Regions from separate parts of the Streptomyces sp. NPDC053431 genome, predicted to be linked through region 1. Evidence: riboswitches for the same ligand, from Rfam matches in the RefSeq annotation. Region 1 holds a riboswitch; each other region holds the start of a gene.
The links. Region 1 has a riboswitch for cyclic di-AMP ahead of ACIGXE_RS06730 (transglycosylase SLT domain-containing protein). Riboswitches for the same ligand answer to the same signal wherever they lie in the genome.
Positions count from the first base shown of each region.

Region 2: linked by a shared signal. The riboswitch ahead of ACIGXE_RS31330 (peptidoglycan DD-metalloendopeptidase family protein) and the one ahead of ACIGXE_RS06730 (transglycosylase SLT domain-containing protein) in region 1 are both predicted to bind cyclic di-AMP.
Region 3: linked by a shared signal. The riboswitch ahead of ACIGXE_RS23275 (M23 family metallopeptidase) and the one ahead of ACIGXE_RS06730 (transglycosylase SLT domain-containing protein) in region 1 are both predicted to bind cyclic di-AMP.
Region 4: linked by a shared signal. The riboswitch ahead of ACIGXE_RS14110 (C40 family peptidase) and the one ahead of ACIGXE_RS06730 (transglycosylase SLT domain-containing protein) in region 1 are both predicted to bind cyclic di-AMP.

Region 1 covers NZ_JBITXX010000002.1:173,259-178,899, forward strand. The annotation lists gene ACIGXE_RS06725 (MMPL family transporter) at 1-1,816, shown strand, start outside; cyclic di-AMP (ydaO/yuaA leader) riboswitch at 2,169-2,325, shown strand; gene ACIGXE_RS06730 (transglycosylase SLT domain-containing protein) at 2,330-3,157, shown strand; gene ACIGXE_RS06735 (ABC transporter permease) at 3,314-5,641, opposite strand, start outside.
Region 2 covers NZ_JBITXX010000018.1:100,128-105,768, forward strand. The annotation lists gene ACIGXE_RS31315 (TetR/AcrR family transcriptional regulator) at 1-586, shown strand, start outside; gene ACIGXE_RS31320 (SIMPL domain-containing protein) at 571-1,413, opposite strand; gene ACIGXE_RS31325 (SGNH/GDSL hydrolase family protein) at 1,703-2,497, opposite strand; gene ACIGXE_RS31330 (peptidoglycan DD-metalloendopeptidase family protein) at 2,661-3,608, opposite strand; cyclic di-AMP (ydaO/yuaA leader) riboswitch at 3,613-3,799, opposite strand; gene ACIGXE_RS31335 (tyrosine-protein phosphatase) at 4,139-4,936, shown strand; gene ACIGXE_RS31340 (DUF6126 family protein) at 4,985-5,140, opposite strand; gene ACIGXE_RS31345 (helix-turn-helix domain-containing protein) at 5,160-5,641, opposite strand, start outside.
Region 3 covers NZ_JBITXX010000010.1:116,035-121,675, forward strand. The annotation lists gene ACIGXE_RS23265 (M16 family metallopeptidase) at 1-19, shown strand, start outside; gene ACIGXE_RS23270 (M16 family metallopeptidase) at 46-1,413, shown strand; cyclic di-AMP (ydaO/yuaA leader) riboswitch at 1,616-1,782, shown strand; gene ACIGXE_RS23275 (M23 family metallopeptidase) at 1,795-2,565, shown strand; gene ACIGXE_RS23280 (GntR family transcriptional regulator) at 2,724-3,407, shown strand; gene ACIGXE_RS23285 (HPr family phosphocarrier protein) at 3,689-3,970, opposite strand; gene ACIGXE_RS23290 (GNAT family N-acetyltransferase) at 4,144-5,641, shown strand, end outside.
Region 4 covers NZ_JBITXX010000004.1:316,733-322,373, forward strand. The annotation lists gene ACIGXE_RS14100 (ATP-dependent Clp protease proteolytic subunit) at 1-419, shown strand, start outside; gene ACIGXE_RS14105 (hypothetical protein) at 427-732, shown strand; cyclic di-AMP (ydaO/yuaA leader) riboswitch at 1,048-1,245, shown strand; gene ACIGXE_RS14110 (C40 family peptidase) at 1,249-1,725, shown strand; gene ACIGXE_RS14115 (ATP-binding protein) at 1,869-2,306, opposite strand; gene ACIGXE_RS14120 (VOC family protein) at 2,501-2,938, shown strand; gene ACIGXE_RS14125 (hypothetical protein) at 2,999-3,265, shown strand; gene ACIGXE_RS14130 (DUF817 domain-containing protein) at 3,262-4,077, opposite strand; gene ACIGXE_RS14135 (8-amino-7-oxononanoate synthase) at 4,165-5,376, opposite strand; gene bioB (biotin synthase BioB) at 5,519-5,641, shown strand, end outside.

The DNA of each region.
Region 1 (5,641 bases):
CGTCCCGCCGTCCACTCTGGGCACCGACTACCTGAACGGCGTCGACACCGCCGTGCAACCCCTGCGCGCCGCGGGCGTCGACGTCGAGTACGGCGGCCCGCTCGGCGAACTGGCCCGGCCGGCGGCCGACGACCGCACCAGCGAGGCGATCGGCTTCGCCGTCGCGATCGTGGTGCTCCTGATCGGCTTCGGCAGCGTCATCGCCGCGGTGATGCCGCTGGTCACCGCGCTCATCGGCGCGATCTGCGGGCTCGCGCTGCTCGGCCTGACGGCGGCGGCCTTCACCTTCGGCACCGTCTCGCCGACCCTGGCCACCATGATCGGTCTGGGCGTCGGCATCGACTACGCGCTGTTCCTGATCACCCGTCACCGCCAGAACATCATGAACGGGCACGATCCCGACGACTCCGCGGGCCTGGCGACGACCACGAGCGGCCGGGCGGTCCTCGTCTCCGGCTGCACCGTCATCATCGCCCTGTCCGGCCTGTGGGTCTCCGGCGTCACCTTCATCGGCAAACTCGGCCTGGCGGCCGCCTTCACGGTCGTCACCGCGGTCGTCGCCGCGCTCACCCTCGTCCCGGCCATGCTCGGACTCGTCGGACGCCGCATCGACCGCTACCACGTGCGCAAACCCGTCGCGGAGACCGACGCCGAGCCCAGCGCCCCCGCGCACGGCACCTGGCACCGGTACGCCCAGCGGGTGGAGCGGCGGCCCTGGTACTTCCTGGTCGGCGGGGTCGTCACCCTGGTGATCCTGGCCATCCCGCTGTTCTTCATCCAGCTCGGCCACATCGGCGACGGCGCCGACCCCAAGTCGTTCACCGACCGGCGCGCCTACGACCTGATCTCCACGGCCTTCGGGCCCGGGGCCAACGGGCCCCTGACCGTCGTGGTGGACCAGACCGCGGTCCCGGCCGGCGATCGATCGGCGCTCGCGAGCAAGCTCCAGCAGTCGCTCACGAACGTGCCCGACGCGGCCTCCATCACCCCCTTGCAGCCCACTCCCGACGGTGACGTGCTGATCGGCACCGCCTACTCGGTCGCCTCCCCGCAGGACGAGAAGACCACCCAGCTCACCAACCACCTCGTCGACGACGTGCTGCCGCAGGCGGTGTCCGGCACGGACGCGAAGACCTACGTCACCGGGACCACGGCCGCCCAGGTCGACTTCCTGGACATCGTCTCCAGCCGGCTGCCGCTGATCATCGCGGTCGTCGTGGCGCTCGCCTTCCTGGTCATCCTGATCGTCTTCCGAGGGCTCCTCGTGGCCCTCAAGGCCGCCGTCCTCAACGTGCTGTCCATCGCCGCCTCCTACGGCGTCGTCGTGGCCGTCTTCCAGTGGGGCTGGGGCGGCCCCGCCCTCGGCGTCTCCGGCAAGGTGCCCATCGAGAGCTACGTGCCGATGATGATGTTCGCCATCGTCTTCGGCCTCAGCATGGACTACGAGATCTTCCTGCTGTCCCGGGTCCGCGAGGCGTGGCTGCGCACCGGCGACGCCGAGGCGAGTGTGGCCCACGCCCTGGAGATCACCGCGAGGGTCATCACCTGTGCCGCGCTGATCATGGTGAGCGTCTTCGCGGCCTTCATCGTGTCCGACAACATCGTCATCAAGATGCTCGGCCTGGGACTCGCGGTGAGCGTGCTCATCGACGCGACCGTCGTCCGGCTCCTGCTCGTGCCCGCCGTGATGACCCTGCTGGGCCGGCACGCCTGGTGGACCCCCCACTGGCTCGACCGCATCCTCCCGCACCTCGACACCGAGGGGGAGGCGGCCCTGGAGCAGGACGAGGAGCGGGGCCGCGAGCCGGCCCACTGAGCACCGCGCGTGCACATTCGGACAAAGAGGTAGATGTCACTCTATTAAGCTCCAATGCCGGAATGCTGAAGGAATTCCGGCATTGGAGCTATTTCTGTGCCGTAAGGGCATGAGGGTGGGGCTGAGTGAGATGGGTCACGGCTATTCCGGGCCGGGGAATGCTGGCGCGACGTCAGATGCGAGCCGGTGAAGAGGCGTTGGCGCGGCGCGGATGAATGAGAGGAATGATCCTTTATATTTCCTCGAATGATCCATTTGCTTTGATTAATTTCCGTCTTGTTCTCGCCGGATGAATTCGCTTACGGTCACCCGGCAACCGGACGGAAACGCCGAATCCTGCCGCCGACCGGGAACCGCACACACGACCACTTCCGGCAGGAGCGGGGGACCCAGGTTTGCCGCCGGTCCCGGACTCCGGGGACGGCTCGGGGTGAAGCCGTGCCTCCAGCGCGGCCGGGCATCTCCTGCCCGAACCCGACAGCTCACCTCGCAGGCGGAGGAGAGGACCCCGCCATGCGTGGAAACGGCAAGCACCGTCGCACCAAGAAGTCTCCGCTCACCCGCGGCATCGCCGCCGCCGGTCTCACCGGCAGCGCCGCGCTGGCCCTGCCCCTGGCCGGCGCGACGACCGCGGGCGCGGTCACGCCGCAGGCGGCGCACACCGTCGCAGTCGAAAAGGCGACGGTTCGCGTGGCGCAGGTGGCGCAAGCCACGCAGCTGGCGAAGGCGCCCGCCACGGTCCGTTATTCCGTGGTCGCCGGCGACTCCCTTTCGAAGATCGCCCGCAAGTATTCGGTGAAGGGCGGCTGGAAGAAGGTCTACCAGGACAACCGGCGCGCCGTCGGCGCCGACCCGGGTCTCATCCGCCCCGGCCTGCGGCTGACCGTCGACGCCCGGGGCGCGGCGCTCTCGGGGGCGAAGCCCCCGACCGCCCGTACCGGGACGGCGGCGAGCACCAAGACGGGCGCGAGCGCGGGCACCGTGGTCCAGGCCGCGGCCCCGGCGAAGGCGACCTCGTACCCCGACAACCTCGACGGCTGGATCCGCGAGGCCCTGGACATCATGGCCAAGCAGGGCATCCCCGGCAGCTACGACGGCATCTACCGCAACATCATGCGCGAGTCGTCGGGCAACCCGCTGGCCATCAACAACTGGGACTCCAACGCTTTGGCCGGCACCCCCTCCAAGGGCCTGCTCCAGGTGATCGACCCGACCTTCCAGGCCTACCACGTCCCGGGCACGGCCAACGACCCGTACGACCCGGTCGCCAACATCACGGCGGCCTGCAACTACGCGGCCGACCGCTACGGCTCCATCGACAACGTCTTCGGCGCCTACTGACCCCGGCGCACCCGCTGACAGCACACGGTGCTCCCGTACCCCGGCCGACCGGGGTACGGGAGCACCGTCGTACGTGCGGGTCCCGGTCGAGGGCCTCGGACCCGGTGGGGCTGACGGCGGCGGGGTGGCGATCCGCGGGGGCCGGGAGCCGTCGGTTCAGTCCGCGACGCGGACCGCGCGGGCCGGGCGGATGGCGGCGGCCCGGCGGGCCGGGCCCACGGTGGCCAGGAGGGATGCGGCGAAGGTGGCCGCGGCCAGGGCGCAGATGCTGGTCCACTCCAGCGGGAACCCGCCCTCGAGGCCTTCGAAGGCGGCGCTGTTGCGGTACATGAGCCAGGTCGTGAGGACGCCGAGGAGGGAACCGAGCACGATCCCCTCCGAGGCGACGAAGGCGCTCTCCCAGAGGAAGGACCGCTGCACGGTGCGCGCCCGGAAGCCGAGGGCCCGCAGGATGCCGATGGTGCGGCGGCGTTCGCGTACGGCCCGGACCATGACGACGCCGAGGCCGGTGATGCCCACGCCGAGGCCCAGGGCGAGGAAGCCCTGCATGAGGCGGAAGAAGGCGGTGCTGGAGTCGAACTGGTGGCGGATCTCGGATGCGATCGGGGTGGCCACCAGGCTGGACCGGAGCTGCTCGCCCTGCACCTGGGCGGCCAGGTCGTCCGCGGAGGTGCCGGGGCGGGTGCTGACGAGGGCGGAGGCGTTCTGCGCCTGGTCGCCGTAGAGCTCGCGGATGCTCCGCTCTCCCATGACGACGGGGTAGGTCGTCGAACTGGCGCCGGTACCGGGGTAGAAGACCATGCCGTTGTCGAGCACCCCGGCGATGACCTTCTGCTCGCTGCGGCCGGTCCGCGGGTCGGTGACGGTGAGGGTGTCGCCCGGGTCGTAGTAGTCGCCGGCCGGGCCGCCGGTGCTGCCGAAGAAGCCGTCCAGGACGACGTACCGAGGGTCGGTGGCGAGCGCGTGCCAGACCGCCGCGTCGTCCGCGAGCCCGGGCAGCCGCTCCCGGAAGGTGATGCCGGTGATCGCGCCGTCCGGCACCCCCACGGCCGCGACGTCCAGCGGCTGGGTGCTGCGGTGCCCGGGGTCGGTGGCCCGGCCGGCGGCGTTGAGCAGCGGTGTGACGGCGGAGATCCGGGCGGCCGACGGGCCGTTGCGCAGCTCGGCGACGAGCCGGTCGCCCGCGACCTGGGGGTTGTAGTCGAGCCGCAGCGAGTACCCGGCCGTGGCGTCGGTGACGACTCCGTCGACGCCGGCGCGCAGGATCCCGGAGATCTCCGTCAGCAGGACGAGGACGAACACGATCAGCGTGTACATCACGAGCGTGGCGCCCGTACGGAAACGTTTCGCCAGGGGGTAGGCGACCGCGAGGCGCGCCGCCAGCCCCGACTCCGAGGGCCGCTCGAGCAGACGCCGCACGGGGCGGAGCAGGGCCTTCTGGTTGTCGCTGACGAGCACGACCGCGGAGAACGCGGCGAGGGCTCCCTGGATGACGTACACGGACATGGAGGGCGTGTCGAAGATCCGGGGGCGCAGGACCGGTGCCAGAAGGGTCCACGCGAGCACCGCGCCCGCCACGAGCGTGGTGGCGGCGTGCCGGGGCATCACGCGCATCAGGGCAGGGGTGGCGAACGCGAGCGCGAGCGCCGGCATGAGGTAGGTGGCGTCGGCCTGGCTGCGAGCGATCGCCGGCACGGCCGCGAGCGCGAACAGGATCGACAGGACGCTGCACACGACGAGCAGCCTGCGGCGCGGGCGCCGGCCGGGCGTCGACGGCAGGTCGCGGATGGCGGCGATGATGTTGAACCTGCTGATGCGCACACTGGTGGCCAGGATCGCGGCGAACGCGATGAGCAGGCCCATGGCCACCCCGTTGAGGATGCTGGTCGGCGTGACGGCGAACGCGATCCGGATGCTGCTGCCGCCGACCGACCAGCCGCTGAAGATCTCCGCGGCCACCACGGCGACGCCCCAGCCCACGGCGACCCCGATGGCCACCCCTGGCAGGGCCGACAGCAGCGCGTACACCGCCCCTTCGAGGGTGAAGGAGCCGACCAGGCGTGAACGCTTCATGCCGATGGCCCGCACCATGCCCATCTGGGTCTTCCGCTCCTCGCCGAGCATGACGAAGATGTTCACCAGCAGCAGGGCGCCCGCGATGATGCTGAAGCTGCCGATCATCAGGAACAGCGCGCCGAGCGAGTCCCCGGCCTGCCGGGCGTCCCGCAGCACCGTGTGCTTCGGGGTGTCGACCGCCGCCTGGCCGGCGAGCGGGCCCAGCGCCTCGCGGATGTCCTCGGTCACGCGCGGGGTCAGGGTCTCGCCCCGCTCCACGCCGCCACGGTTGGACACGAACGTGACCGACCGGGGCTCCGTCCCGGCGGCGCGCGCCGCGGCGTCCAGGGTTCCCGGCGCCAGGAACGCGTCGCGGTTCAGCCTGCCGCCCAGGCCCACGCCGGCCAGGCCCTGCTCCGGCACCACGCG
Region 2 (5,641 bases), on a different contig from region 1:
CGCCTTCGCGCACGCCGCCGAGCAGGACCTGGCCCGGCTGCGCACGCTCCTGGGCCGCCGTACCACCGCCGTGCGGCGGCTTCGCGCGGCGGTCCGCTGGTACGCCCCGACCGGCCAGGCCAAGGGCTGGCGGCTGTGGATCGAGAGCTGGGCGGCGGCGCCCCGCGAACCGGCGCTGCGGGAGGTCGCCGGCGCGCTGGACCGGGCCTGGAAGGACGCGCTGACCTCGGTGATCTCCGAGGGTGCGGCGGCCGGCGAGTTCTCGTGCGCCGACCCGGCCGCCGCGGCCTGGCGGCTCACCGCGTTCCTGGACGGCATGGCCGTGCAGATGACCGCGTACCCCGGCACCCTCTCCCGCGCGACCATGCTGGAGTGGGCGGACGCCGCCCTCACCCGCGAGCTCGGGCTTCCCTCGCCGCCGGCGGCCCCCGCCCCCGCGACGACCCGGCCGGCCGCGACCGCTCCCAAAGCCGCCCCTACGACCCCCACGGCCCCTACGGCTCCTACGGCTCAAGACGGCGACCGGAGCGGCGCTCACCGCCGCCCGCACGGCCGCCCGCACGGCCGCCCTCAGAGCAGCTCGTAGACCGCCACGACGGTCACGTGCTCCTCGATCTCGCCCGGGGCGAGGGGCAGGTCTCCGCCCCCGTCGGCCGGTGCTCCCGGGGCCGTGCCGGGAGCGGGACGCACGCTCTCGCCCTCGGTGAGGGAGATCAGGCGTCCCAGCCTGCGCCCGCTGAGCTCGGCGTACTGGGTGGCCTTGTCCTGCGCGTTGCGGTGGGCGGCCTCCCGGGCCTTGGCGCGCAGCGAGGTCGGGTCGGACACGTCGAAGGTGACGCCGTTGATCCGGCCCGCGTCGCCCGTGGCGTCGCTGACCGCCCCGATGACCTGCCCCGCCCGGTCGATGTCGCGGACCTTCGCCGAGAAGCTCTGCCCGGCCTGGTAGCCGGTCACCTTGCTCTCGCCCTCCTTGTTCTGCGTGTAGACGGGCGAGAGGGACAGGCTCTCGGTGCGGATGTCCCGGTCCTCGATGCCCTGCGCGTGCAGCGCGTCCAGGAGCGCCTGTGCCGCGGTCTTCTGGGCTCCCATCGCCTCCTTGGCGTTCTTGCGGGTCGCCTCGACGCCGACCGAGAGCACGGCGAGATCGGGCGCGGCGGACGAGGTGCCGTTCCCGGTCACCGTCACCGTGGTCGGCGCCTCCTGCTGTACGGCGGCGGGGCGCACCGCCGGGCCGGGCCCGTCGGCGAGGGCGGGCGCGGCGGCTCCGAGGAGCAGCCCGCCGAGCGCCGCTCCGACGGCGAGGGCGCGCAGCCCGCCGGCGCGCGGCTGTCGGGACCGGCCCTCGGCGCGGCAGGCCGGCCGTCCTCCGGCCTCCGATGCGGACGGGTCCTCGGGGTGGTGACGAGGCGTCATGGGCGTTCCCTTCGACGGTGGGCGCTGTTGCTCCGGCGGGCACATCCCACCAGCCGCCGCCCGCCGCATCCGCTCGCCACTCCTGGGCGGCCCGGGTCCTTCACCTCTCCGTACCAGGCCGTCGGAAGATCGGCTCGGGGCGCGGCGGGCATCGCCGTACCCGTCGGAGGGTTCCGGAGCGCCTCCGGGACGGGCCGTGCCCAACGGGCCCGGTGCGGCCTCGGGTGTACCGCTCCACGGCCCCGGGAGCGCGTGCGCCCGGGGCCGTGGTGGTCCGTCGAGGTGCCGGCTAGAGCGGCATGAGGTCGGGGCGCTTGGCCTCGACGTGGTCGCCGGAGCTCTCGCCGCGCAGCCGGCGCCCGATCCACGGGACCAGGTACTCCTTGGCCCAGTGGATGTCGTCCTTGCGGACCTCCAGGGTGCCGCGCGGCGGCTGCGGCGGCCACGGCTGCTCCGGGTCGGCCGGTACGGGCAGGCCGAGGACCTGGGCGGCGCGCAGCGCGACCCGGGTGTGGCCCTCGGGCGAGAGGTGGAGCCGGTCCTCGTCCCAGGCGCGCCGGTCCTGGACGGACCTCAGCGACCACAGGTCGAGCACCGGGCAGCCGTACCGGTCGGCGATGGCCCGGACGTGCCCGTTGTAGGTGGCGATCTTGCCGCGCAGGTGCTTGAGCAGGATCACGTCGCGGGTGTCGAAGCCGGTGGTCACCATGACGGTGCCGACGGCGGAGGTGAGGTCGGCCACGGCGCGCTCGAAGCGCTCGGCCACGTCGTCGGGGTCGGTGCCGGGGCGGATGATGTCGTTGCCGCCGGCGCAGAACGTCACCAGATCCGGGGCGAGTTCCTTCGCGCGCGGGACCTGTTCCGCGACGATCTGGTCCAGTAGGCGCCCCCGTACGGCGAGATTGGCGTACCGGAAGCCGTCGAGCTCCGGCAGCTGGTCGGCGAGCAGGACCGCGAACCGGTCCGCCCAGCCGACGTACGCCCCGTCGGGCCCGGGATCTCCGACGCCCTCGGTGAAGCTGTCACCGATCGCCGCGTACGACCCGAATGCGTTCTTGTCTGTTGATCTCGAATCGTCTGCCACGGGAGCACATCTTTCCTCTCCCGGTGTGACCTACGCGACCGTAAGGAGGGGTTGACGCCGGGTGACATATGCCACCGATAAAGATTCTCCCAAGCCGGAATACGCCGGAGGCCCGGCACAGGGATGCCGGACCTCCGGGCGCCTGACGGGCGCTGACGTGACGTCAGATGCTCACGCCGTGCGAACGCAGGGCGGCCAGCGGGTCGATGTCGGAGCCGTACTCCGGCCCGGTGCGCATCTCGAAGTGCAGGTGCGGGCCGGTGACGTTGCCGGTCGCGCCGGAGAGGCCGATCTCCTGGCCGCCGGTGACGGTCTGGCCGGCGGAGACGGATATCGAGGACAGGTGCGCGTACTGCGAGAAGGTGCCGTCGGCGTGCTGGATGACGACCTGGTTGCCGTAGGCGCCGCCGTCGCCGGCGGAGTAGACGGTGCCGGGGCCGACCGCGTGGACGGTGGTGCCGGTGGAGGCGATGAAGTCGACGCCGGTGTGGTAGCCGGAGGACCACATGGCGCCCGCGGCGCGGTACGGGGTGGAGATGCCGCCGCTGACCGGGGCGACCCAGCCGGAGGACGAGGTCGCACCGGACGAGGTGGCGGCCGGGGCGGCGGTGGTCGCGGCGGTGGCGCCCGCGTCCGGGGAGCGCTCGCTGCTACGCGAGGCACGCTGCTGGTCGCCGGAGCTCTGGTGCGCGCGCTTCGGGGCGGCGGCCTTGTGCTCGTGACCGGCCTTGGCGGCGTGCTTGCCGCCGAGGGTGAGCTTCATGCCCGGCAGGATCAGCGACGGGTTGCCGCCGATGACCTGGCGGTTGTCGCGGTAGAGCTTCTGCCAGCCGCCGGCCAGGTGGTGCTCGGTGGCGATCTTGGACAGGTAGTCGCCGCGGACGACGGTGTACGTCTTCGGGGCGGACGGGGCCTTGGCAGGGGTGGCGGCGGGCGCCACGACGGCGACGGCCTGCTGCGCGGCGGCGGACGGGGCGGCCTGCTCGGCGGCGTGCGCGCCGGTCGCGCCGATGAGCGGGAGGGCGACGACGGCGCCTCCGGCGCCGGCGGCGACGAACCCGCGGGTGATCGGGTTGGCCTTGGGACGGCGGTGCTTACCCTTCGCGGGCATGGCGAATTCCTCTCCGTCGCCTGCGAGGTGAGCTGTCGGGTTCGGACTGGAGATGTCCGGCCACGCGACGCGTGGCTTCACCCCGAGCCGTCCTTCTTCGAGGGATCGGCAAAGTACCTGGGTCCCCCGCTCCTGCCGTGTACGGGTGGGTGCGGAAACCGGGCGGCGGCAGGATTCGGCGGTCCGTCCGGAGTGAGCGCGACGCTAGACGAGGGGGGTCGACGGGAACAAGCCACTGTTTTCCCGCCCTCGCACATTCCGGGAAATCCGGCGGGAATTCCGGTCACCCTCCGTGGATGACGGTCCCTCGATCCGCCTTTCCAGAAGGGAATTTGAAAAAGACGATCAGGCACGGTCCGTCACGTGTATGACGCTGCTCACGCCCCGCTTCCCATCTGCCAAGGAATCAGGGCGCGTTACCTCGAAACCCTCAATTCGGACAGATGTCCCATTCCCTCCCGAGGGGGTGCGTGGGGGGCCCCTCACCTGGATGATTGCCCCGGGAACCGATCTCGAGACCAGGAGCAACCGTGACGCAAGCGACGACCGAGCCCGAGCTCACCGGCGTACGCAACTTCCGCGACCTTGGCGGGCTGCCGACCGTGGACGGCCGGTCCGTGCGCCCCGGACGCCTGTTCCGCAGCGGCCATCTGGCCCACGCCACCGCCGAGGACGCCGCCTTCCTGGGCACCCTGGGCCTGCACACCGTCTTCGACTTCCGCAACGACGCCGACCGGCGCTTCGAGGGGGACGACGTGCCGCTACCGGGCGTGCGGAACGTGAACATACCGTTGAGCGACCCGGCCGACGGCAAGGAGTTCTGGGAGATGGTGCGCCAGGGCGGCCTGCCGCTGCTGCGCGATCTGCTGGGCGACGGCAAGGCCGCGGCCCGAATGTCCGGTTCCTACCGGAAGATGATGGTCGAGCGCACCGCGGAGCACAGCCGCGTCCTGCACGCGATGGCCGAGGACAGCGTCCCCGCCCTCATGCACTGCGCCGCCGGCAAGGACCGGGCCGGCCTGTCCATCGCGGTCTCCCTGCTGGCCGTCGGCGTCGAGCGGGAGGCCATCGAGGCCGACTACCTGAAGTCGAACGCCCCGCACCGCCGCTACAAGGTGCAGCGCAGCTCCACCGCCCCGGACGGCATGGCGCCCGAGGTGATGGAGCTGCTGAGCCCGCTCTTCGACGCGCGGGTGGAGTATCTGCGGGCCGCCTTCGAGACGATCGACGCGACCTGGGGCTCGGTGGACGCCTACCTCGTCCAGGGCCTCGGGCTCTCCCCGGAGAGCCGGGAGCGGCTCCGTGAGCGGCTGCTCACGGACATCTAGGCACGGCGGACCCCGGGAGCCCGGTCCCGGCGGTCCCGGCGGTTCCGGCTACTGGTTCTGCCCGCCGAGCATGAAGAGCAGGTAGAGGAAGCCGGCGAAGAGGTGCCCCGCGACCAGGTAGGCGAAGAGGCGGAGCGCCAAGCCCTTGGGGAACTTGCCGGCACCGCGCTCCTCGCCGGTCACCGGTACGGACTTCTCGGACATAGCAGTTCCTTTCGGATGGTCAGCGCCGGTGCGGGGTCCCGTCACCGAGGCACAGCTCGGCGACGGGGCTCTGCATCAGGGTGTGGACGAAGAGCAGCTCGGCCCCGGCGCGGGTGGCGGCGCCGATCCGGTGCGGGGTGAGCGAGTCGAAGTGCGCGCTGTCGCCGGGATCGAGGACGTGCACGGCCTCGCCGAGCGCGAGCCGCACCCGGCCCTCGATGACGTGGATCCACTCCTCGCCGGGGTGGACCCGCACGATGTCCGCGCGGGTCGCGTACGGCACGTGGACGCGGAGGCACTGCATCGCGCGCCCGGCGCCGCCGGCCTGGCGGTAGATCCAGCCGTCGGCCTCGACCGGCTCGGAGCGGCCGGCCCGCACCACGGGGTCACGCTCGGGCGGCAGCTCGCCGAGCAGCTCGGACACCGTCGTACCGTAGATACGGGCGAGGGCGAGCAGCATCGGCAGCGAGGGCTGCCGGTTCCCGGTCTCCAGCCGGGAGA
Region 3 (5,641 bases), on a different contig from region 1:
AGAGGGAGCGGACCAGTGACCGACGCTGCCGCGTCTTTGACGAGCATGACCTTCCACCCGCAGCCCCAGCCGGGCGCGGCCAAGCCCTGGGCCTTCCCCGCCCCCGAGCGCGGCGCTCTCGACAACGGCCTGACCGTGCTGCGCTGCCACCGCCCCGGCCAGCAGGTCGTCGCCGTCGAGATCTTCCTCGACGCCCCGCTCGACGCCGAGCCCGAGGGCCTGGACGGCGTCGCCACGATCATGGCCCGCGCCCTGTCCGAGGGCACCGACCAGCACTCGGCCGAGGAGTTCGCGGCCGAGCTGGAGCGCTGCGGAGCCACCCTCGACGCGCACGCCGACCACCCCGGCGTACGGGTCTCCCTCGAGGTCCCGGTCTCCCGGCTGCCCAAGGCGCTCGGCCTGCTCTCCGAGGCCCTGATCGCCCCGGCGTTCGCCGAGTCCGAGATCGAGCGCCTGGTGCGCAACCGGCTCGACGAGATCCCGCACGAGACGGCCAACCCGGCCCGCCGCGCGGCCAAGCAGCTCTCCAAGGAGCTGTTCCCGGCCACCGCGCGCATGTCCCGGCCGCGCCAGGGCACCGAGGAGACCGTCGAGGCCATCGACGCCGCCGCCGTCCGCGCCTTCTACGACGCGCACGTGCGGCCGGCCGCGGCCACCGCCGTGGTCGTCGGCGACCTCACCGGCGTCGACCTGGACAAGGTGCTCGACGACACCCTGGGCGCCTGGACCGGCGCCCCGGCCGCGCCGCGCCCGATGCCGCCGGTCACCGCCGACGACACCGGCCGGGTCGTCATCGTGGACCGCCCGGGCGCAGTGCAGACGCAGCTGCTCATCGGCCGCGTCGGCGCCGACCGCCACGACCGCGTGTGGCCGGCCCAGGTGCTCGGCACGTACTGCCTCGGCGGCACCCTCACCTCCCGGCTCGACCGCGTCCTGCGCGAGGAGAAGGGCTACACCTACGGCGTGCGCGCCTTCGGCCAGGTGCTGCGCTCCGACGGCGCGGGCCACGGCGCGTCGATGCTCGCCATCAGCGGTTCCGTCGACACCCCCAACACCGGTCCGGCACTTGACGACCTGTGGAAGGTGCTGCGCACCCTCGCCGCCGAGGGCCTGACGGACGCCGAGCGCGATGTCGCGGTGCAGAACCTGGTGGGCGTCGCCCCGCTCAAGTACGAGACGGCCGCCTCCGTCGCCGGCACGCTCGCCGACCAGGTCGAGCAGCACCTGCCCGACGACTTCCAGGCCCAGTTGTACGCGCGTCTGGCCGAGACGGGCACCGTGGAGGCGACCGCGGCCGTGGTCAACGCCTTCCCGGTGGACCGGCTCGTCACCGTCCTGGTCGGGGACGCGGCGCAGATCGAGGAGCCGGTGCGCGCCCTCGGCATCGGTGAAGTGCGCGTCGTCACCGGCTGATTGAGCCGCCGTCACGCACGGACGAGGACCCCGGCGACCTGGTTCGCCGGGGTCCTCCCCTTTGTCCGTATTGAGGGTGGCTGTGATCGAATGCCCTGTGGCATGTCTTACAAATCATGCGCTCTGTTTGGCGATTGACCGAAGATCCGCCTAGCGTCGATCCGGCTGTCCGGCCGACGCACGACGCCGCACCCGCGGCAACGGACAGTCATCGCCGAGTCCCCGCAAGGCGCGAGCCTGGGGAGCCGGGGACCCACACGTAGTCCCCTGGGGTGAATCGGACGCCTTCGCGCGACGCGGAGGGGCCCGTAGGAGACCTTCCTGCTCCGAACCCGTCAGCTAACCCGGTAGGCGAGAGGGAAGGAAAGGATCAGCCACTACATGGCGTTCACCCGTGCCACCGGGAAGCATCGTGGTCCGAGCCGAATGGCGCGCCGTGGCGCGGGCTTCGCCGGCGTGGCGACCCTCGCCACCACCGGCGTCATCGGCACCCTCGCCTCCCCGGCGCTCGCCGCCGACACGGAGCAGCCCTCCGTCGAGGACACCGGTCTCACCCAGGTGATCACCGAGGAGTCCCTCGCCGAGCGGGTCGACGTCCAGGCCGCCGCGCAGGAGAAGGAGGCCTACGAGGCCGCCGCCCGCGCCAGGGCCGCCGCCGAGGCCAAGCGCAAGGCCGAGGCCCGAGCCAAGGAGATCCGCGCCGCCAAGGAGCGCGCCGCCCGCGAGGCCGAGCGCAAGCGCCTGGCGTCCTTCCAGCTCCCCGTGGCCGGCTCGTACGTGAGCACCGGCTACAAGACCGGCGGCTCGCTCTGGTCCTCCGGCAGCCACACCGGCATCGACTTCCACGCCGCCTACGGCACCAAGGTCGTCTCCGTCGGCTCCGGCACCGTCGTCGAGGCCGGCTGGGGCGGCGCGTACGGCAACAACATCGTGATCCGGATGAACGACGGCACGTACACGCAGTACGGCCACCTCTCCGCGATCCAGGTGCACGTCGGCCAGAAGGTCACCCCTGGAGAGCAGATCGGCGTCTCCGGCTCCTCGGGCAACTCCACCGGCCCCCACCTCCACTTCGAGGCGCGCACCGGAGCCGAGTACGGCACGGACATCAACCCGATCGCCTACCTCCGCTCCCGCGGCGTGAACGTCTGACGGTCGAATCCCGTACGAAAGCCCCGGCTCGAAACGAGTCGGGGCTTTTTTGCGTCCCTTTCCATCGGGCGGCATCGGAAATTCCGGCGTCCTGCAATAGAGTCGCCGGACAGACGCCGCGAGACGGTGTTTCGCGCGGACAAAAGCGGAGGTCGGACATGCGCGTTCCCGCGCACTCGGTATGCACGGCGATCCGGGACGACATCGTCTCCGGGGTGTACGCGCGGGGCGCCAGACTGACGGAGGAACAGCTGGCCCGGCGCTACGGCGTCTCCCGCGTCCCGGTCCGCGAGGCCCTGCGCACCCTGGAGTCCGAGGGCTTCGTGGTGAGCCGCCGGCACGCGGGCGCCCATGTCGCCGAGCCCACCGAGCAGGAGGCGGCCGATCTGCTCGAGATGCGCTCCCTGCTGGAGCCGCTGGGCGCCGCCCGGGCCGCGCAGCGGCGCACCGAGGCCCACCTGAAGGTCCTGCGCGGCCTGGTCAGGCTGGGTCAGGAGCGGGCCAGGCGGGGCCGCGGCGAGGACCTGGCCTCGCTGGGCGGCTGGTTCCACGAGACCCTGGCGCAGGCCTCCGGCAGCCCGCCGCTCACGGCGCTGCTCACCCAGCTGCGGCACAAGATCGCCTGGATGTACGCGGTCGAGCCGTCGGAGCGGCCCGTCGAGGCCTGGGCCGAGCACGGGGCCATCGTGGACGCGGTCGCGCGCGGCGACGCCGAGCGGGCCCGGGCGCTGACCGCCCTTCATGCCGAGCACGCCTGGCCGCTGCACCGCCTGAAACAGGCGGAGCGGCCTCGTGTGAGGGTTTCGCAACATGTCGTCAACACGGCCGGCCCTCGGAATTAACACGCGCGCCGTATACAAAGAGGCGAAGAATTCCGTGCGGCGTGAGTGCCGTAATCGGATGACGCGGAGTCGGCGGAGTGTGCGGCGGGGTAAGCGTGCACCGATACGCGCTGCCCGAATTACTCCTCGCGGCGAAAGAGGCCGTGGCATTTCGCGACGAAAGAAGCCGTGGCCACTTCGAGGCGAAAGAAGCCGTGACGCCTCGCGACGAAAGAAGCCGTGGCCACCGGAATGCGGGTGGGCACGGCTTCTTCGTGATCCGTCGTCGGGGAGGACACGGGTCAGACGGTCTCGGGAAGCTCCTCGAGACCCTCGGCGACCAGCTTCGCGAGGCGGTCGAGCGCGGCCTCGGCGCCGTCGGCGTCCGAGGCGAGCACGATCTCCTCGCCGCCCTGGGCACCCAGTCCGAGCACCGCGAGCATGGACGCGGCGTTGACCGGGTTGCCTTCGGCCTTGGCGATCGTCACGGGGACGCCGGCGGCCGTGGCGGCACGGACGAAGATGGAGGCGGGACGGGCGTGCAGGCCCTCGGCCCAGCCGACGTTGACGCGGCGCTCAGCCATGGTGGTTGCCCTTCAACTTTCAGCGGTTGTCTAGACCAGTCTCTCACGGGTGGCGACGTGCTCCTGCCGCCCCTCGACCCGGGTGGGGGCGGGCCCTTCGGTCCTTACCTTGCACGGCGGCCAGGCGCCGCGCGACCGGTGCCACTGTCGTACCCCGGCCGTAGGCTTGCCCCATGCAGAGCGCGTCGGAGCAGTCGGGACGGTCGGAGCACGCGTATCCCGACCACTGGGAAGCGGACGTGGTCCTCAGGGACGGCGGCACCGCGCGCATCAGGCCCATCACCGTCGACGACGCCGACCGGCTGGTCAGCTTCTACGAGCAGGTCTCGGACGAGTCGAAGTACTACCGCTTCTTCGCGCCCTACCCGCGCCTCTCCGCCAAGGACGTGCACCGCTTCACCCACCACGACTTCGTGGACCGGGTGGGACTCGCGGCGACCGTGGGCGGCGAGTTCATCGCCACCGTGCGGTACGACCGCATCAACGAGCTGGGACGCCCCGCCACGTTCCCCGCGGACGAGGCCGAGGTCGCCTTCCTGGTCCAGGACGCCCACCAGGGGCGCGGGGTCGCCTCCGCCCTCCTCGAACACATCGCGGCCGTCGCCCGGGAGCGGGGGATCCGCCGGTTCGCCGCAGAGGTGCTGCCCGCCAACACGAAGATGATCAAGGTCTTCACGGACGCCGGCTACACGCAGAAGCGCAGCTTCGAGGACGGGTCCGTCCGGCTCCACCTCGATCTCGAACCCACCGACCGCTCGCTCGCCGTCCAGCGCGCCCGCGAACAGCGCGCCGAGGCCCGCTCCGTGCAGCGGCTCCTCGCCCCCGGCTCCGTCGCCGTGATCGGCGCGGGCCGCACCCCCGGCGGCGTCGGCAGGACCGTGCTGCGCAATCTCCTCGACGCCGGCTACACCGGCCGCGTCCACGCCGTGAACGCCGCCCTGGGGGAGGGGCCGCACGAGCTGGAGGGCGTCCCCGCCTTCCGCTCCGTCGCCGACATCGGCGAACCGGTCGACCTCGCGGTCGTCGCCGTACCCGCCGAGCGCGTCCCCGAGGCCGTCGCCGACTGCGGCGAGCACGGGGTCCGCGGCCTCGTCGTGCTCGCCGCCGGATACGCCGAGAGCGGGGCCGAGGGCCGCGAGCGCCAGCGCGCGCTGGTGCGCCAGGCCCGCTCGTACGGCATGAGGATCATCGGGCCCAACGCCTTCGGGATCATCAATACGGCCGAGTCCGTCCGGCTGAACGCCTCCCTCGCCCCCCAGATGCCGGCCGCCGGGCGGATCGGTCTCTTCACCCAGTCCGGCGCCATCGGCATCGCGCTGCTCGCCGGACTGCACCGGCGCGGCGCCGGGCTCTCCTCCTTCCTCTCCGCGGGCAACCGTGCCGACGTCTCCGGCAACGACCTCCTCCAGCACTGGTACGACGACCCCGCCACCGACGTCGTCCTCCTCTACCTGGAGTCCATCGGAAACCCCCGCAAGTTCACCCGGCTCGCCCGCCGGACCGCCGCCGTCAAGCCCGTCGTGGTCGTCAAGGGCGCCCGGCACAGCGGCAGCGCCCCGCCCGGCCACCGCGTCCCGGTCACCCGCGTCCCGCACGCCACCGTCTCCGCCCTGCTGCGGCAGGCCGGCGTCATCCGCGTCGACACCGTCACCGAACTCGTCGACGCGGGCG
Region 4 (5,641 bases), on a different contig from region 1:
CCGGCGGCTCGATCAGCGCGATGACCTCGATCTACGACACGATCGGCACGGTCTCGTGCGAGGTGGAGACCATCTGCCTCGGTCAGGCCGTCGGGCCCGCGGCGGTGCTGCTCGCGGCCGGCTCCCCGGGCCGGCGGCTCGCGCTGCCCGGGGCCAGGATCGTCCTCCAGCAGCCCACGCTGGACGAGCCGTTGCGGGGTCAGCCCAGCGATCTCGACATCCACGCGCGGGAATTGCTGCGACAGCGCGCGCTGGTCGCCGGACTGCTCGCCGCGCACACCGGGCGGGACCGCGGCCGGGTCGACGCCGACATCGACCGGACCACCGTGCTCGACGCCACGGAGGCGCGCGCGTACGGCCTGGTCGACCACGTCGTGCAGAGCCGCCGCGGGTCCGCCGGCACCGCCGACGAGGGGTGAGCCGGCCATGGTCCCGGAGCTGCCGCCGCTCCCCGCGCTGACGCGCGCCGAGAGCGAGTTCGTGGACGCGTACCTCGAAGTCGTCGACCTGCTGGGAAGAATCAATCCATCCAGGTCCTCGCATACCTATGGGGCCCTGCGAGCCGCCCAGGCCCTGATAGGACGCGCGACGGCGCTCCGGGACGCCCTGACGCTCATGCATATGCGGGGCGAGAGCGAGGTCCACGTGGCCACATTGACGCGCGCGCTAAGGGTGTTGGACGGCGAGCGGCGCTCAGGGCGCGTCACCCTCCCCGGAGAGCAGGCGAGTTGACAACACCGCGTGTCGTGTCGAGGTCCACACGGGGCATGCGCGACGCAGAATCGCTCCCCCGTTCGGCGTAGTCGACGAATCGACATGGAGCTCAGGTAAGTTGCGCAACAGGTGTACACATCTAGCGGAATCGGGCATTCCATCGCTGGTGACGGGGTCGTCGGCCAAACCTCCGAAGATCGCGAAACCCGACTGTCCACTCGAATGGATCAGTCGTGAGGAGCCTCACATATGGCCGTTTCAGCTCGGATTTCGCCCTAGGTGTGGGTCAAGATCCCTGTCGACGACAAGCCCCCGCCACCCGAGGCGGGGCGGTCCGGGCGGACGCCGAGTCCTGCCGCCGTCCCGGACGTCTGGTCGACAGGAGTGGATCGGCAGGAGTGGAGGACCCGAGCAACACGGGACGTGCCCGCAAGGGTGACGGCCCTCGGGGTGAAGCCGCAGCCGCGGCCGGGCATCTTCGCCTGCCCGAACCCGACAGGTCATCCTTCACAGGCGGCTGACGAAGGGTTGCGCATGACTGCGCAGATTCATGTCCCGTCCCTGCTGTCCCGGGCCGGAGCCGTCTCGGCTCTCACCCTCGCCGCCGTGGGCGGCACGCTGCTCGCCCCAGGAGCGGCGCCGGAGGCCCAGGCCGCGACCTCGTACGCCGACACGGCCCTGAGCGTCGCCGCCTCGAAGAAGGGATCGCCTTACAAGTACGGCGCTACGGGCCCCACCAGGTTCGACTGCTCGGGCCTCACGCTCTACTCGTACAAGAAGGCGGGCAAGACGCTGCCCCGCACCGCGCAGCAGCAGTACAACAAGACCCGGCACATCGCGGCGTCCAGCCGCCAGAAGGGGGACCTCGTCTTCTTCCATTCCGGTGGAAGGGTGTACCACGTCGGAATCTACGCGGGTAACAACAAGATCTGGCACTCCCCGAAGACCGGTTCGTGGGTGAAGCTCGACAAGATCTGGTCGGCCAAGGTGCTCTACGGCCGCGTCCGCTGACCGCGGATCCCGCCGCGCCCGCCGCCCGGCGCCCACCGGGCCCGTTCCGCGGCCCCCGCCCCCACGACTCCCGTCCCCGGGGTCGGCGCGCGCGGGGGCGGGCGGTCCCGGGGGCGGCCCGCCCTGTCGGGGCGTCAGCGTCCCTATCGAGGCGTCAGCGTCGCCGCCGTCCAGGGGAGGCTGATCCGGACCGTCTTGCCGCCCTCGGCCGTCGGCGTCACCGCGAGGCGGCCGCCGGCCTCGGCGGTCAGCGAGCGGATGATGACCATGCCGCGCCCGTTGTCCTGCTGGACGGCCGCCGGGAGGCGCCGGGGCCACCGCGGGTGGCTGTCGGTCACGCCGATGTGCAGCCGCTCGTCGCGTTCCAGGCGCACGTCGACGGTGAAGGTGGGCGACCGGCCGAAGGTGTGCTGCACCGCGTTGGTCGCCAGCTCGGAGACGATCAGCCGGACCGTGTCCGCCGTGTCGCTCGCGCTCCCGAGCCCCCAGGAGGTGAGCACCTCGGCGACGTACCTCCGGGCGGCGGAGACCGAGGCCGGATCGCTCGGCAGCGTGACGGTTGCTTCCTGGTGGTCTGCCATGGCGACGCCGTCCCTTTCCCACCGGGCCCCGCCCGGATTGCGCTTCGCGTCAGAGTGCCACCGATCGGGCCGGCCTGGACGTCGATCGGCGAAGATATGCGGATATCTGTCGCCCGAAGCGGTGAACCGTGCGCGCGGCGGCCGGATGCGGACTCGGCGTGCCTGTAAGGCCCTTGAGCGGGCACACGAGCCGTATGACCCTCTCCGACAACACCGTCTCCCGGCACCCCGTCTCCAAGAGCACCGTCCTCGTCCTGGACAGCAGCGATCCCGAGCCCCTCGCCCGCTTCTACGCCGCCCTGCTGGGCGGCACCGCCGAACCGGCCGAGGGCGACCCCGACCTGCTCCTGATCTGCTCCCCCGGGGGCGTCGTCCTCGGCATCCACCGCGACCCCGGCCAGGCTCCGCCCAGCTGGCCACGGCCGGAGGACTCCCAGCAGGCCCACTTATGGATCCTGGTCGCCCCCGACGCCCTCGACGAGGCCGAACGCGAGGCCATCAGCCTGGGCGCGCGGCCGGTGGCGGCCGAGGTCGACGGCACCCGCCTCGACCGGCGCACCGCCGTGCGGCGCTGCACGGACCCGGCCGGCCACCCCTTCGTGCTCGCCGCGGCGCCCGGTGTTTCCGCGTGAGGCCACCGGGCAGCCGCATCCACGTCCCACCCATCGTCCGTACGCACACGGAGGACGAGCATGAGCCACCACGAGCGCCGGCGCACCCTTCCCGCGGACGCGCCGCCCCGCACCACACCGTCCGAGGCCGTCGGCGAGAGCGGTGACGCCGAGGCCCGCCAGGAGGCCGAGGAGGCGGTACGCGGCCGCCGCGGCGACACCGCGCCCGACGCGCACGGCATGGGCGCCAAGCGCCAGTCCCCCGGCCTGGGCCGCGAGGAACAGCGCCGCCCCCACGGGCGCAGGGGCGAGGCCGGGGACGGCGACGTCGAGGAAGGCGACTCCTAGTTAGACGCCAGGGCCCGGGTCCCGGCCGCGGGGCGGGGGCGGGTGGCCGCCGCCAGGACGAACGTGATGCTGATCAGCAGCGACCAGGCGCCGAACTTCTCCACGCCGACGGGCTGCCACCCGTGGAGCTGGTACGGGTAGCGCCAGGCGCCCACGTACGTGGCGAGGTTCTCCGCCAGCCACAGGAAGAAGCCGATCAGCACGAAGGACAGGGCCAGCGGCATCCGCAGGCGGGCACCGCGCACCGTGAACCGCACGGAGGTGCCCGCCGTGACGGCCAGCAGCAGCGCGGCGAGCGGCCAGCGGGCGTCCGGCAGCCAGTGGTGGGTGAAGAAGTTCACGTAGATCGCCGCGGCCACCACCGCCGTCGCCCGGGGCCGGTAGCGCACCAGCTCGAGGTCGAAGAGGTGCCACGCCCGGCAGACGTAGCTCCCGACGGCCGCGTAGAGGAACCCTCCGTACAGCGGGACGCCGGCGAACTTGAGCACGGCCGGTTCGGGGTAGCTCCACGAGCCGAGCGCCACCTTCACCAGCTCGAACGCCAGGCCGATGACATGGCAGACGGCGATGACGGCGACGTCCCGCCCCGACTCCCAGCCGCGCAGCCAGAAGAGCAGGGTGAGCAGCACGCCGTAGACGACGAGCAGGTCGTAGCGGGCCACCGGGAGCCCGGGCAGCAGCGTGGACGCCGCCACCCCCGACAGCAGCGCGATCGCGAAGGCGCAGGCCCGGGTCTGCCCCCAGGCGAAGGCGAGCAGGCGGCGGAAGGACGAGGTCAGCAGGTCGGTGAAGGGCGCGTTCAGGCTCAGCATGATGCGCTGTAGGACGAGCCTGACGACCGGCCCGGTTGCGGGCGGCGGGCACCGAGCCGCTGCCCGCGCCCGGCCGCCGGCGGGGGCTCAGGCCCTCGCGCCCTCCGGTGCCGTGCGGACGATGGTCGTGACCGCGCGCTCGATCTCCGCCTCCGTGAGGTCGGCGCGGGCCGTCAGGCGAAGCCGCGAGATGCCGTCCGGGACGGACGGGGGGCGGAAGCAGCCGACGGCCACACCGAGTTCCCGGCAGTCGGCGGCCCAGCGGAGGGCCTCGTTCGGGCCCGGGGCGCGGACCGAGACCACGGCGGCGTCGGGGCGCACGGCGGTCAGCCCGGCCTCGGTGAGGAGGCGGTGGAGCGTGGTCGCGACCGTGCGCGCCCGGTCCGCGAGGGCCGGTTCGGCCACGATCAGCCGCAGGCTCGCGAGAGCGGCGCCCGTGGCGGCGGGGGCGAGTCCGGTGTCGAAGATGAAGGTGCGGGCCGCGTTCACCAGGTGCTCGATCACCCGGGCCGGGCCGAGCACCGCACCGCCCTGGCTGCCCAGCGACTTGGAGAGGGTGAGGGTCGCGACGACGTCCGGGTCGCCCGCCAGCCCCGCCTCGTGGAGGGCGCCGCGTCCGCCGGCACCGAGCACCCCGAGACCGTGCGCGTCGTCGACGACCAGGCCCGCGCCGTGCGCCCGGCAGGCCTCCGCGAGCGCCGTGAGGGGCGCCTTGTCGCCGTCGACCGAGAAGACGGAGTCGCTGACCGCGATCGCCCGGCGGTCCGGGTGCGCGCCGAGCGTCTTGGCGACGGCCTCGGGGTCGGCGTGCGGGACCACCGCCGTCTCGGCCCGGGACAGCCGGCAGCCGTCGACGATCGAGGCGTGGTTGCCCGCGTCCGAGACGATCAGGCCGTCCCGGGCGGAGAGCGCGGTGAGCGCCGCGAGGTTCGCGGTGTAGCCGGAGGAGAAGACGAGCGCCGCCTCGAAGCCGCAGAACTCGGCGAGTTCGCGCTCCAGGCGGGCGTGAAGCCGGGTCGAGCCGGTGACGAGCCGCGAGCCGGTGGATCCCGCGCCCCAGCGTCGGGCCGCCTCGGCCGCAGCCTCGGTGATCTCCGGGCGGCGGGTGAGGCCGAGGTAGTCGTTGCTCGCGAGGTCGAGCAGTTCCGACTCGGCCGGCCGGGGCCGCAGTGTCCGTACGAGCCCCGCCTCCGCGCGCTGCCGTGCCGCGGCCTCGGTCCAGGCGAAGGCGGTTCGGCGGGGGTCCGAGCCCGCGCCCGGGTTCTGCGCGTCCTGCGGGTCCTCGGCGTACGGCGGCATGGCAGATCCTTTTGTAGGCAGCCCACAGACCCTAACCGGCCGGGCTCCAGGTCAGGGTGTGGCCATCCACACACTACGAACCGGTCTGTTTGTTCTTCTCTTCCTTGGCCCGGAGGTCTGCCGTAGGTAAGGATCAGCCCTTATGGACCTGCTGAACACCCTGGTGGAGAAGGGGCTGCGGCGCGAGCTGCCGACCCGTGAAGAAGCGCTCGCCGTCCTGGCGACATCCGACGACGACCTGCTCGATGTGGTGACCGCGGCCGGC